DNA from 4 places in the Paenibacillus sp. FSL H7-0442 genome. Region 1 is predicted to be linked to each of the others. Evidence: riboswitches for the same ligand, from Rfam matches in the RefSeq annotation. Region 1 holds a riboswitch; each other region holds the start of a gene.
What was found. A riboswitch is a leader RNA that binds a small molecule or an ion and turns the genes downstream of it on or off. The one in region 1 is predicted to bind cobalamin.
Positions count from the first base shown of each region.

Region 2: another riboswitch for cobalamin. It lies ahead of MHH57_RS06825 (cobalamin-binding protein); the one in region 1 lies ahead of MHH57_RS24725 (ABC transporter substrate-binding protein).
Region 3: another riboswitch for cobalamin. It lies ahead of cobJ (precorrin-3B C(17)-methyltransferase); the one in region 1 lies ahead of MHH57_RS24725 (ABC transporter substrate-binding protein).
Region 4: another riboswitch for cobalamin. It lies ahead of metE (5-methyltetrahydropteroyltriglutamate--homocysteine S-methyltransferase); the one in region 1 lies ahead of MHH57_RS24725 (ABC transporter substrate-binding protein).

Region 1 covers NZ_CP151963.1:5,590,877-5,593,999, forward strand. Annotated here, with positions in the region: gene nikB (nickel ABC transporter permease) at 1-402, opposite strand, end outside; gene MHH57_RS24725 (ABC transporter substrate-binding protein) at 418-1,995, opposite strand; cobalamin riboswitch at 2,212-2,412, opposite strand.
Region 2 covers NZ_CP151963.1:1,501,773-1,504,895, reverse strand. Annotated here, with positions in the region: gene MHH57_RS06830 (iron ABC transporter permease) at 1-187, opposite strand, end outside; gene MHH57_RS06825 (cobalamin-binding protein) at 184-1,191, opposite strand; cobalamin riboswitch at 1,398-1,590, opposite strand; gene MHH57_RS06820 (histidine phosphatase family protein) at 1,713-2,465, opposite strand; gene cbiB (adenosylcobinamide-phosphate synthase CbiB) at 2,515-3,123, opposite strand, start outside.
Region 3 covers NZ_CP151963.1:5,339,569-5,342,691, forward strand. Annotated here, with positions in the region: gene MHH57_RS23575 (sirohydrochlorin chelatase) at 1-100, opposite strand, end outside; gene cobJ (precorrin-3B C(17)-methyltransferase) at 193-1,989, opposite strand; cobalamin riboswitch at 2,300-2,487, opposite strand; gene MHH57_RS23585 (TIGR00730 family Rossman fold protein) at 2,544-3,098, opposite strand.
Region 4 covers NZ_CP151963.1:5,368,744-5,371,866, reverse strand. Annotated here, with positions in the region: gene metE (5-methyltetrahydropteroyltriglutamate--homocysteine S-methyltransferase) at 1-1,534, opposite strand, end outside; cobalamin riboswitch at 1,694-1,890, opposite strand; gene nrdG (anaerobic ribonucleoside-triphosphate reductase activating protein) at 2,070-2,567, opposite strand; gene MHH57_RS23710 (anaerobic ribonucleoside triphosphate reductase) at 2,564-3,123, opposite strand, start outside.

The DNA.
Region 1 (3,123 bases):
CAGACGATCCAGTGGGCCGCTGATTTTTAGCGAGGCAGCCAGCCCCAGCCCCAGCGTAAGCACCGTCATGACGGCGAAGCCCGCAGCAGCTAGCTCCACAGTAGCAGGAAGTCTGTTCCACAGTTCGGCTAGCACCGACTCCTTGGATACATACGAAGTGCCCCAATGCCCTGTGAACACATCCCGCAGCCAGTTCACATATTGAATATGAAGCGGTTCGTTTAAGCCCAGTTCCTTTCGTAGCGTCGTCAACGCCTCCTCAGAGGCAGGGATATTATGCGCGGTGAGCAAAATGGTAGCAGGGTCTCCAGGGGCCAGCCGCATCAGTACAAAAGTCAGCGTGGATACAACGAATACAATAATGAGCAGCTGCGCCACACGTTCCAGTATAAAACGAATCATAGGATACGCAGCTCGTTATTCCGCAATATCGGATTGCGCTGTAATGTAGTAATACTCGATCGGATGGGGTGTAAAACCCTCCACCCCTTTTTTCACGCCAAACACATTATCAGGATGCACAATGAACGACTGTGGCAAATCCGTATTGATGATATCCAGCGCTTGTAGTGTCACAGCATTACGCTGCGCTGTATCCTTCGCCAGCTTCAAGCTGTTAAGAATACTCTCTAGCGGTTTGGAACTATAACGGCTTACATTGGCTTCGCTTTTCGAAGAATAAAACATGTCCATAAAATATTGCGGCTCTCCTGTATGAGCAGTAAGCATACTGTACATAGCAAAATCCCAATCGTTTTTGGTCAACGCCTCGTCAATATTTTCCACCTTGCGAATCTTGACCTGGATTCCCTCTTTCAGCAATTGGCTTTGGATGACCTCAGACATCACAGAGAGCTCCGGACGCTGAGGGAAAGTCAGCAGCGTAACCTCGAACGGCTTGCCTTGCTTAGTCCATGTCCCTTGGGCGTCCTTCTGCCAGCCATCCTTCGTCAACAGTTGCTCTGCCGTTCCGTCCAGCGCTTTACGCTCAACTTTACCGAAGGGAAGAATGCTCGGGAACGGGCTGCTTGCCTCCGTACCGAAGCCCCTCATGACGGCGCTCACAATCGATGCGCGTGGAATCAGGCTGTCCACCACCTTACGGTTCGCCGCATCCTTGAATACTGGCGATTCCATATTGTACACGATCATATGGGTGCGCAAGGACGGAGCCGACAGCACTTGTAGCCTGTCGTTCTTTTTCAGTACCTCTGCGTTATCAACCGGAATATCCGTCGCTACGTCCACCTCACCGGATTGCAGTGCCATCAGGCGCGAATTCCCGTCCGTAATGAACTTCATCGTCGCTTCAGCCAATCGTGCCTTCTCGCCCCAGTATCCGTCATAACGCTCTACGACCAACGATTGGTCCTTGTTGAACGCTTTGATTTTAAAGGCGCCTGTCATCGCTGGGTAACTCTGTTCATCTTTCATCGATGCCACATCCAGTACAATCGTCGATGGATCAGCTAGATTAGACACCAACGCCGCATTCGGCTGGTTTGTCGTGATCTTCAAGGCCAGCGGGCCGCTTACATCAATGGACTTCACATTCAGTAAATCCTTCGCCAGATGGCTTTTCTCAATAGAGCGTAACAAAGACGCTTTTACACTTGCTGCATCCATACCTTTTCCATTATGAAAAGTGACTTTATCCTGCAAGCTGAACGTCCAAACTGTAGGGCTATCCTGCTTCCACTCCTTTGCCAGCCAAGCGACAGGCTCCAGCTTTTCATTCAAACGTACCAGTGTCTCACCTGCACCGGATCGCATCACATCCCAGCTATTATCTCCATGCGGGTCAACGCCTGACGGTTTCCATGTATACGCCATTACCAGCTTTTTATCTGTCGCTGTTTGTTGTGCTGACGCGTTTTCACCCTTGCCGGAGCTATCCGACGTCCTATTGCTGGCACATCCCGAAAGAGCCATAACTGCCAGCAGCATCACCCCTGTACATATCAACCATGAACGCCTGCTACGATTGCTAATCATTCGATGAATCCCCCTCTATCTTGTAAAACCGCATAAAACTAACGCAAAACGCGAAAAAAGCATTCCAGACCACTTAATTAGCAGTCAGAAATGCCTTCAATATAAAATGTCAGAACTCACCTCGAAGCCAACTCCAAAAACATAGAAGGGATCAGATCGGTTTCAGACATTCCGTATGCAGCACGCCTAACCACCTCCCCAGCATCCCGTGGGTCTGACAGTGATGTCAAAACAGGCAGGTCTCCTGACTCCAGGCGTATCTTTCAGGCCTTCCCGGTTCTTCACAATTCCAGTGGCTGTTCTGAAAGCTCCAGCAGTATCCTGCTGATGCCTGTATACAGTGGCGGGCCCGTGTCGGAATCAACCGAACTTCCCTTTTAAGTGAACATGCTCAACAACTATGTACATCGTCTCTACGAAACCCCATACATAGAGTTGTCCGGCTCACACCTGTTTTCTTCCTTTATTTCTTTTCATTACGATCTTATTTTGTTGTCACAGGCTTGTCAATAAAGGCTGCACAATAATTTAAATTTGAACGATAAGGTAGAAACAAGACATAACCTCCAATTGCGTGCACGCAATTGAAGTGTTAAAATTAGGTATAGAGTAAACCACCGTGTCCGTATACTAAAAAGAGTCTTCGCCGCGCCAACGGCAAAGACTCTTAGGACTTGAAAGGCTGTGGATCACCACCACGGCGCGCTGCATAACTAAATGTCAATGCAAACGAAACCCACCGTTAGGGGCCAACCTAATTACGCGGTGGGTTTTCGCTTGTTCCGAAATTTTCGACGTAGCCAGCGATAAAGTTTACGAATACTAAACGCCAGGCTTAGTAACGTAACCATCCAACGCAACACATCGTAGCACGACACAAGGTTGACCATCGGCTTCACCCCCTTTCGGGAAGCTGCACCGTGGTCCGAAAACATCCACCACTATTCAAAATCCATAAGGTAAATTATACCATGATATCGCCCGCTGCTCTAGCAAATTCTTCTAGTAAGTAAACTGGAAAACGCACCAAATTAGAGCTACCCATTTCATTCCGCAGTTTATCTATATATCCCCAGACAGCAAGGGGATATACTATCTGGATAACCCCATGCCAAACAGCCGGAAAAG
Region 2 (3,123 bases), 1.7 Mb from region 1:
TAATCTGCTCTGAGGATGTATTCCAATCCGGTGTAAACGTATCGCCTAACCACGGTAGGTGGTTAACCAGAATGCCCGTGATTTGGCTGACCGGAAGCTTGGCCGAGCCGATGCCAAGACAGAGCAGCAGCGTCAGCAACAGCAGGACAAGACCTGTCCCTCCAAAGCCGATCAGTTTACGGTTCATTTGAAAATTTCAGGATACACGCCCTTGGCCACTTCCTTGAGACCTTCCGTTACGCGTGGACCCGGACGACTGATCAAATTATCATCCACGGCAAACACCCGGTTGTGGCGAACAGCCGATATTTGATCCCATCCACTGCGAGCTTTAATGATATCACCGAGCGTCTGGCCCGTTTTGTCGTCCTTGACACTTTTGCTGTACAAAATCACGTCAGGGTTCGCAGCAATAATATTTTCCTCACTGATTTGGTACCACCCCTTCTGCGTGGCACCTACATTTTCGCCGCCCGCCAACGTAATCAGCTCGTCCATAAACTCGCCTTTACCCACTGTCCAGCCTGGTGAAAACTCGACGTATACCCGCAGCTTCTGCCCTTTACCGATATTTTTAATTCCTTCTTTTACTTCTGCTACATCTGCTCTCATCTTGTCAGTCACCGCTCTTGCTTCTCTCTGATGATCGGTGATTTTCCCATACAATTCGATGTTAGCCATGACATCTTCCACTGTCTTCGGTTCCGTTTTAAAAATCATAATTCCCATGTCGCGCAGCTTGGTCGTAGCCTGTTCACTAAGTGATATCCCTGCAAAAACGACTTCCGGGTTCGCAGCAATGATCGCCTCTTCGTTCGGTTTCATAATACCGCCCACTTTAGGCTTTTTCGTAGCTGCTTCCGGGTAATCAGAGTAGTCGGAGACGCCGACAATTTCCTTATCCAGCCCAATGGCGAACAACGCCTCGGTTTCTGCCGGGGAGACGGAAACGATTTTATCCGGCGCTTTTTTGAATGTAAATTCCTGTCCTGTTGCATCTTTAACTGTGAGCGGGTAAACCGTTTTGCCCGGAGGCTCTTGTGCGTTTACTGCCTGTCCCGGCTGCTGTGAAGAAGCCTGACCCTCTTTATTTTCTGCATTTTTTCCATTAGCGCCACATGCACTCAGCACAACTGCCAAAATCAGAGCCAATAGACCTGTTGTCCACACCTTTATTTTTTTTCCTGCCATGATTTGCACCCCTTCATAAATAAATCGTTAAGAGCGTTACTTGAACATCATCAGATATCTTCTAAATCTAGCCTTCTTTTCCTATCAAAAACCCCCGCATCCTCATATCAGGACACAGGGGTCACGTTAGCGCAGATCGTGCGCAGGCGGCAGCTTCTTTCCGCATGGACAGTCACTGCGAACACGTCATCCTTTCCTCGAAGGATTATGGTGACAGGCGGACGGGCAGGTATCCTGACTTATGGTAAAATACATGTCCTGAAATTCTTTCATATGCTTAGTAACATATAAAGAGGACTAACGGGCATGTTTCCATTTACAGTGGCGGGACCGCGCCGGATTCACACCGACTTCCCTTTTAACAGCGCAGGGAGGGAAACCATAGTTTCATCACGCTGCGCCGACCTCGTCTGCTGGATATTTGATGTAGTGGTAGTCAAGCCGTTCTTTTACTTGATGATTATAGGTTAAAATGAGGCGGCTTACAACCCAAACAGCCTCTTTATCCGCTGGTGTCTAACCTAATGAGGAAGCATTTCCGCTATGTAATTGTGCGGTCCTGCCAGCCTCAATTGAATCCTTAATGCTTCTCCCGGCTTCGGATTCAGACTCCAAAAATCATGGCCCGGTATCAGCATGCAAGCTAGCTGACGAATTACGCCACCATGCGTAACGACCAAAACAGAGGGCGACGTAGCAGTCAAATCCATGGGTTGAACTTCCATAGCAACACGCCATTCATACAGAGAGTCAAGAAATTTGCGCAGACGATTTACAAAATCTGTCCAAGACTCTCCACCAGGTGGGGTGATCCGTTGCGGCTCATCAATCCAAGCCCGATACAACGACACATCCTTGAGCATGTCATACGTTTTTCCATCCCACTCGCCAAAATGAAGCTCTCGCAGACATGGTTCCATCATAGGAGGCATAGTAGATAGGGAACGCCCAGACGTCAACTCTGATTCCGGCACAATGATCTGCAAGGTCTGGCGACATCGCATTAAGTCGCTGCAATAGATTCGAGCAAAGGACTGACCTTGCAATTTTTCCTGCAAAGGCTTTAATTCCTGCTCTGCCCCCGGTAGCAAACCTAAGTCGGAGTGTCCCAGATATCGACGTTCCTTGTTCCATAAGGTTGTGCCGTGACGAACTAACACGAGCTCCATATCCCAATGCAGATCTTCTTTAGCATCATACGGCACCTTATCCTCCTGTGAGTTCGGTCTTTGTGCGTATTCTACTGTCCTTTTTGCTGCTATATCTTGTTTCAAGAAATGTCACTTCCTGCTCGATCATTATTCAGTGTGTCACTCCTCACCCTCACCGCACCCATCCCAAGGCAAAACAACCTGCGGCTCCTAACAAACACAATCCTACAAACATACTGGACACGGCGAACATCAGCTGGATCGTATGCCGTATATCTTTCGACTCTAGCGGTCGTATCCAATCCCCCATGTATGCACGAAAGGAGCGCACGCCATGATACACATTATATCCTCCAAGACGAATCCCCAATGCACCAGCAACAGCCGATTCCGGGAAGCCACTGTTCGGACTTGGGTGCAGACGAGCGTCTCGCTTGACTGTGCGCCAGCTTCTTGCAGCATCTCGTTTGTACATCCACGCCGCTATCACAAGCATTGCCGCTGTCAGGCGTGCTGGAATGTAGTTAGCCACATCATCTAGACGTGCTGAAGCCCAGCCTAAATGCAGATACTTTTCATTTTTGTAGCCAACCATGGAATCGAGCGTATTCACAGCACGATAAGCCAGCGCCAAGGGTGCTCCCCCGATCAAGGCATAAAAAAGCGGGGAAATAATCGCGTCCACGATATTTTCAGCGACCGTTTCAACCGTACCGCGTACAATCTCAGGCTCATCAAGTTGCTGCGTATCCCGCCCGACTATCATGCCCAGCTCCCGCCG
Region 3 (3,123 bases), 250 kb from region 1:
TATCCGGTACCCGATCTGCCACTGCCTGTGCAAATTCCAGCAGTTCCTGGTTCCCCTCCGGGTCCCGACTTCCATGTCCAACCAACAATATTGCATCCACTGCTGTTGTTTCCTCCTCTTGAATAGGGATAGCCTGCATGACGCCCTATTTTATATATATGCTTGTATCCCGTTCATCAGGCCTTCAGTCCATTAATCACCACAAACCGCATTCACTTCTACCGTTACTGGTGCATCTTCATGCCGGAACCCCGCAACGACACCTACACGCTTAAAAAATTTATGAAAACGCTCATTCGGATGCCCTTTTTCCTTATATTCAGCGATGACGTTCTCCACGATGTCCGTAATTTGATCACCCGGAATTCCTTCCGCTACAGGCTGAGCGGCATGAGCATTGCGGCCGAATTTTTTGCCACCGAGGAAGAGATCGTACCCACCCTTGCGATAGACGATTCCGATATCCTCTAGTACGGCTCCATAGCAGGCCATACCGCATCCGTTCAAAGCAATGCTCGTTTCCTTGGGTGCCTGTAATCCACCAAGTACAACCTGTAAATGCTCAGCCACAGGCACAGCGTCATCCTTCTCCATATTGCAGAAGTCGCACGCCTTTACCTTAAACACATCGCCAACCGGCATGACAATGAATCGTTCATCCCGCAGCCGCCCGACCAGTTCCTCGGGGTCTGCACACGGCACGCGCAGCACGATCTGATGATCCGGCGTGTATTCCAGCTCGCCATCATCACCCGCTACCTCGGCGAGCAGCGCCATCTGGCGAGCGGTGAATTTCTTGTTTCCCACACCCGGGGAAACACCCACCTCAAACAGCGCAGGCTTGCCAAAGCCGCCTGTCGCCATCCCGGCCGCGGCCCCTGCTCCGGCCACCGCCGACGTTCCGGCGGTGCTCTTGGCGGCAGGCGCTTGCCCGCTCCAGCGAGCGTTGGCTTCGCCAGGCAGCTTACCGCCGATAGCGAGGCGGCTTAGCGCCTCTGCCGCCAGCGATGCCGGGGCTGCGCCGGTTTGCACAGCAGTCGTTGCCTGCACGACAGCCATCACTTGCGGGCGTGCCTGCGTGGCAACCGCAGCGCCGCTCGCGGAGGGTCCAGCGGGCGTAGTCGGGGCTGCTCCTGCCTGCGGTGTACCCTCTTGCGCTCCCAGCGACCACGGCTCCGCTTCCGTGCGGAGACGCTGATGCGGCTTGAGCGCCTGCTCGGTCGCATCCAACGTGTATTTGCGCTGATATCCGCGCGGAGTCACGATCAAACCGTCATACACCGTCGTCGAGGAATTGCCGATGATTACAGTCGTCAGCATCCCGATGTCATGGTTCAGCATATCTTCCAGCGTCGTTACAATAACTTGCTGACGTTCACGATAAGCGCTCTTCACTAGCCCAACCGGAGTCTGCGGATCACGGTAACGCAGCAAAATGGACTGCGTCTCCACAATCTGGCGGGTACGCCGACCACTGCGCGGGTTGTATAATGCAATCACAAAATCAGCCGAAGCCGCAGCTTCTACACGCTTTACGATCGTTTCCCACGGGGTCAGATGATCACTCAGACTAATCGTGCACGCATCATGCATCACTGGCGCCCCCAACAGTGAAGCACAGGACTGTATAGCCGAGATCCCCGGTACGACTTCTACCTCAACCCCGCCCTCGCGTCGCCAGCCTTTTTGCATCAGCACTTCGTACACCAGCCCTGCCATACCATAGACTCCCGCATCTCCACTGGAAATGACAGCTACCTTCTTGCCCATCTCTGCTTGGCGAACCGCCTCCTGCGCACGGCTCACTTCCTCTGTCATCCCTGTGCGTACAATCTCCTGTCCGTTCAACAGCGGACGGATCAAATCAACGTAGGTATTGTAGCCGATAATGACCTCACTTTCGTCCAGCGCATCCAGCGCCCGTTTTGTGATATGTTCCATATCTCCTGGTCCAAATCCAATCACCAACAATTTTCCTAATGGGCTCATCGTACTCCTCCTATTCATCCTTTTCAGGGCAGCTATCCTATCTATTTCAATGATTTATGCACATCGTGTAACTTAAAAAAACCCCATCCTGCCCGGATGGGGTTTCTATGTACGTATCTCTCATCAGACGAACAAACAGCGTAAGAAGACACGATTTGTCTTCCTCCAGCCTGCCGTTGTTTTCCATCTGTCTGTTTACGCTTCAAACGCTGCTGCACGTTCATATCCACGCAACCCTCTAGCCAACATGGAAAAAGCAACGTGTGCCTGATTTCCTGATTTCGTACACCCATCCTCTCCGCGAAGGTTAACGGTGCATACAGATCAAGGTAGGTCTCCTGGCTTGGCATCAACGGATTCTTTCGTCTTCCCCGTTTTTCACGAGTGACCAATTAAAAAAATCCTCTTCCTTACAGTGGCGGGACCGCTCGGGATTTGCACCCGATTCCCTGTTACCCTTTGCTCAACCGCAAAGGCACCTTGTCTGTCCGCTATTTGATTATGGGTCTTATCATAACCTTGCCTCAATCAGTTGTGCAAGCACGAAAAAAGCTTTATTTCAAGTTCTGTGCTTTATTTTTTAACATATGTAGCAATTCGTCCGGGTCTGCGGAGATGCTCAGTAGCGCTGGATGCTCACTCCCGGTAAACCCCTCTTGCACACTATGACGCACCATTTCTACTAACGGGTCAAAATATCCATTCACATTCAGCAGCCCAATGGGCTTGCGATGAATGCCGATTTGCGCCCAGCATAGTACCTCGAACAGCTCTTCAAAGGTTCCCAAACCACCCGGAAGGGCAATAAAAGCATCGGCCATCTCGCTCATTGCCGCTTTACGCTCATGCATGCTTGCTACCTCAATAAATTCGGTAACTCCCCGATGAATGATCTCTGCATCAAATAACAGGGTGGGCATAATGCCAGTGACCTGACCGTCACCCGACAGCATTCCATCTGCCACCTCTCCCATTAGCCCCCTGCTAGAGCCGCCATAGATCAGACGGATATGATGGCGAGCCATGGCTTCTCCCAGTTTGCCTGCTGCCTCAACATATACCGATAAATGTCCAGGTCTGGACCCGGCAAATACGCAAATAGAATTCATTAACGTCTCAGCTCCTGTCCTAAGT
Region 4 (3,123 bases), 220 kb from region 1:
GCTTTTCGCCAAAAAATTCAACCATATCGGTCCGCTCAAATTCCCCGTGTACAAGCACGTCAATGCCAATGTCCTCCTGAATATCAATCCATTCCTTGATTTGCTGTTGGATGAACGTCCGGTATTGCTCGGCAGACCATTCTCCTTTGCGATAGTGCAGGCGGGCCTTGCGGATCTCGGCGGTTTGCGGGAAGCTACCAATGGTCGTCGTAGGCAGTGGAGGCAACTTCAGCTTATTTTGCTGAATCTCACGACGCTCGGCGAAAGGAACGCTGCGTGTTAGAGGCTCCTTTGCCAGCAAGTCAGCCAGATCGTCAGCTGTTTGTACGCGTGCCGCTGAGCTGTTGAAACGGGCTACCGCATCTGCACTTTGTCCAAGCTTGGTGAGTGCGGATGGATCGTGTTTGCCAAGTGCAGCCGTCAGGACGGCGATTTCCTCAAGCTTTTCATCGGCAAAAGCCAGCGCTTGCACCAGTTCTCGATCCAGCTTGTGCTCTGCTTCCAGACTGACTGGCACATGCAGCAGACTGCATGATGGCTGTACGATAAGCTGCTCGGCAGTGGTCTGTTCTGCTAACTGACCCAGCAGGGTAGCCACAGCGTTAAGGTCGCTGCGCCATATATTGCGCCCGTCAATGACCCCAGCGCCCAGCGTTTTTCCTTTAGGGAAACCATGCTGCAATATATGCTGGAGATTTTCGCCATCATCATACACAAAATCAAGACCCAGTCCCTGTACCGGAAGTGCGGACAGACGCTCATAATGGTCCAGGCTGCCAAAGTAAGTTTGCAGCATTATATTTAAAGAGGGCGCAGCTTGGGCCAAAGCTTCATAGACTTCCTGAATAATGTCCAGATCCTCTACTGGGAATGAGGTGGTCAGGACAGGTTCATCGATTTGGACCCACTGAACACCTTCTGCTGCTAGTTCAGACAGGACACGGGTGTATAAAGGCAGGAAGGTTCTTATAATAGAAGCAAGCTCCTTGCGATCATAGCCTTTGGAAAGGGTAACGAATGAATAGGGGCCGATGAGGACCGGTTTCCCATCAATGCCTAGCTCTTGTTTTGCTTCACGATAAGCCCGTAAAGGTTTATTTTCAGTGAACACCGGGACTGCGTTTGCCAATTCGGGAACGATGTAGTGATAATTGGTGTTCATCCATTTGGTCATTTCACTGGCGGTTGCTCCCTTTTGTCCACGAGCGATCCCGAAATACACGGACAGAGGAATCGGACCTGCGGGACGATGGTTGAACCGTTCGGGTATCAGGCCAAACATCACAGATGTATCCAGCATGTGATCATAATAGGAGAAGTCTCCGACAGGAATGCGATCAATCCCCTTGTCACGCTGCTTGCTCAGATGCTCCAACCGTAGTCTTTTCATCTCCGTTTGCAGTTCGCTTTCGCTAATACTGCCGTTCCAGAAGCGTTCCAGTGCTTTCTTCCATTCCCGGTTTTCGCCGATACGCGGATATCCCAGATTACTGCTAATTAAGCCGGACAATTCAGGCCATTCAATGACGGACATGTACTTTTCCTCCTAGTGGGTGTCTGTTTTATTTTTACGTACCAAAAAAGGCATTCTTCCCCCAGAGTTAAAAATAAGTAGGGGAAAGAATGCCTCCGTGATTAAAAAATCAAAAATACGGTGACTGCTCTTAACACCTCCCTATCTTCCGTAGGTACTTGCGATGTTGTTAAAATAGGCAGGTCTCCTGACTTACGGATCATGACTCTCAGCATCCCTTCCCGGTCTGTCGACCAGTGGTTGTATGAACAGCTGAAAGTTCCCCGTTTACAGTGGCGGGACCGTGCCGGATTTGCACCGGCTTCCCTTTTAAGCCTGATCTGAATAGAACAGACACCTATCTCCAAGCTATGCGGTTAAGGTATGACGAATAATTATGCACTCGTATACTTGTTCACCATCATAAGTGAAACTTGCAGGATGCGCAATAGAAACTGCAATGGAATCTGTTAGGGATATGCAAAAAAAGACAAGCCTCATCCATGATGGAGACTTGTCCTAGATTAGATATAGCATTTGCCGAGTAACCTTCGCCTTAAGTCAATGAAACGGTGTAACCTGCCTGAATGCTGGCTTTTACATCTACTAGACGCTGATTGCGGCTGCCCCGGAAGGGAAGGGTCAGGTCCTTTTGCTGTTCTACAAAGCGACCATCCACAATCACATCGCACAAAAGTGCTAGCTCTTGTCGCTCCTGATCTGTGAGTAGATCTTCATAGACAAAGCCAGTGTAAGCCCACACGGTTCGGTCGGGACAGGCCGCACGGAAGTCGCGCACAAATTGCGAGCATTCTGCTGCTGAGAAAAACGGGTCTCCCCCGCAGAGAGTCAGTCCATCCAACAACGGATTATCCATGATGTCACGAATGACTTCCTGTTGTCGTTGGGGTGTGAATGGCTCACCTGCACGGAAGCTCCACGACGCTGGATTAAAGCATCCGGGACAGGCATGACGGCAACCGCTAATGAACACGACGGTGCGCAGGCCGTATCCTTCGTTCAGAGATTCCGGAATGTAGCCACACAAATTCACTTATGTTTCACCCGGTCTCGAACTTCTGCCTGTTTTGCAGCATTAAAGCGAACGGTATAATCCCCTGTCAGATATCCGGTTACCCGACGTAAGCGCTGAAAGTGTGTGTGCTCCTCATCTGTGCCACATTGGGGGCAGCTTGTCCCGATAATCCCTTCATAACCGCATTCTGTACAACGATCCACCGGATGGTTGATGGAGAAGTAGCCGATATTCTGATGCAGCGCGTATTGAACAATTTTAAGAAACGCATCCGGGTTATTCCGCGCATTACCGTCCAGCTCAATGTATGATATCGCACCAGCGTTGCATAGGTTATGGAACGGAGCTTCCAAGCTGATTTTACGAGCAGCCGGGAGCGTGTAATACACGGGAATATGAAAAGAATTCGTGTAATATTCTCGATCATTTACCTCAGGAATAATCCCGAAATCACGTTGATCCAGCAAGGTGAACTTGCCCGACAGACCTTCGGCAGGCGTAGCGAACAATGTAATATTCAAATTGTGATATTCACTCATTCGATCGCAATACACGCGCATAGAAGTGATGATTC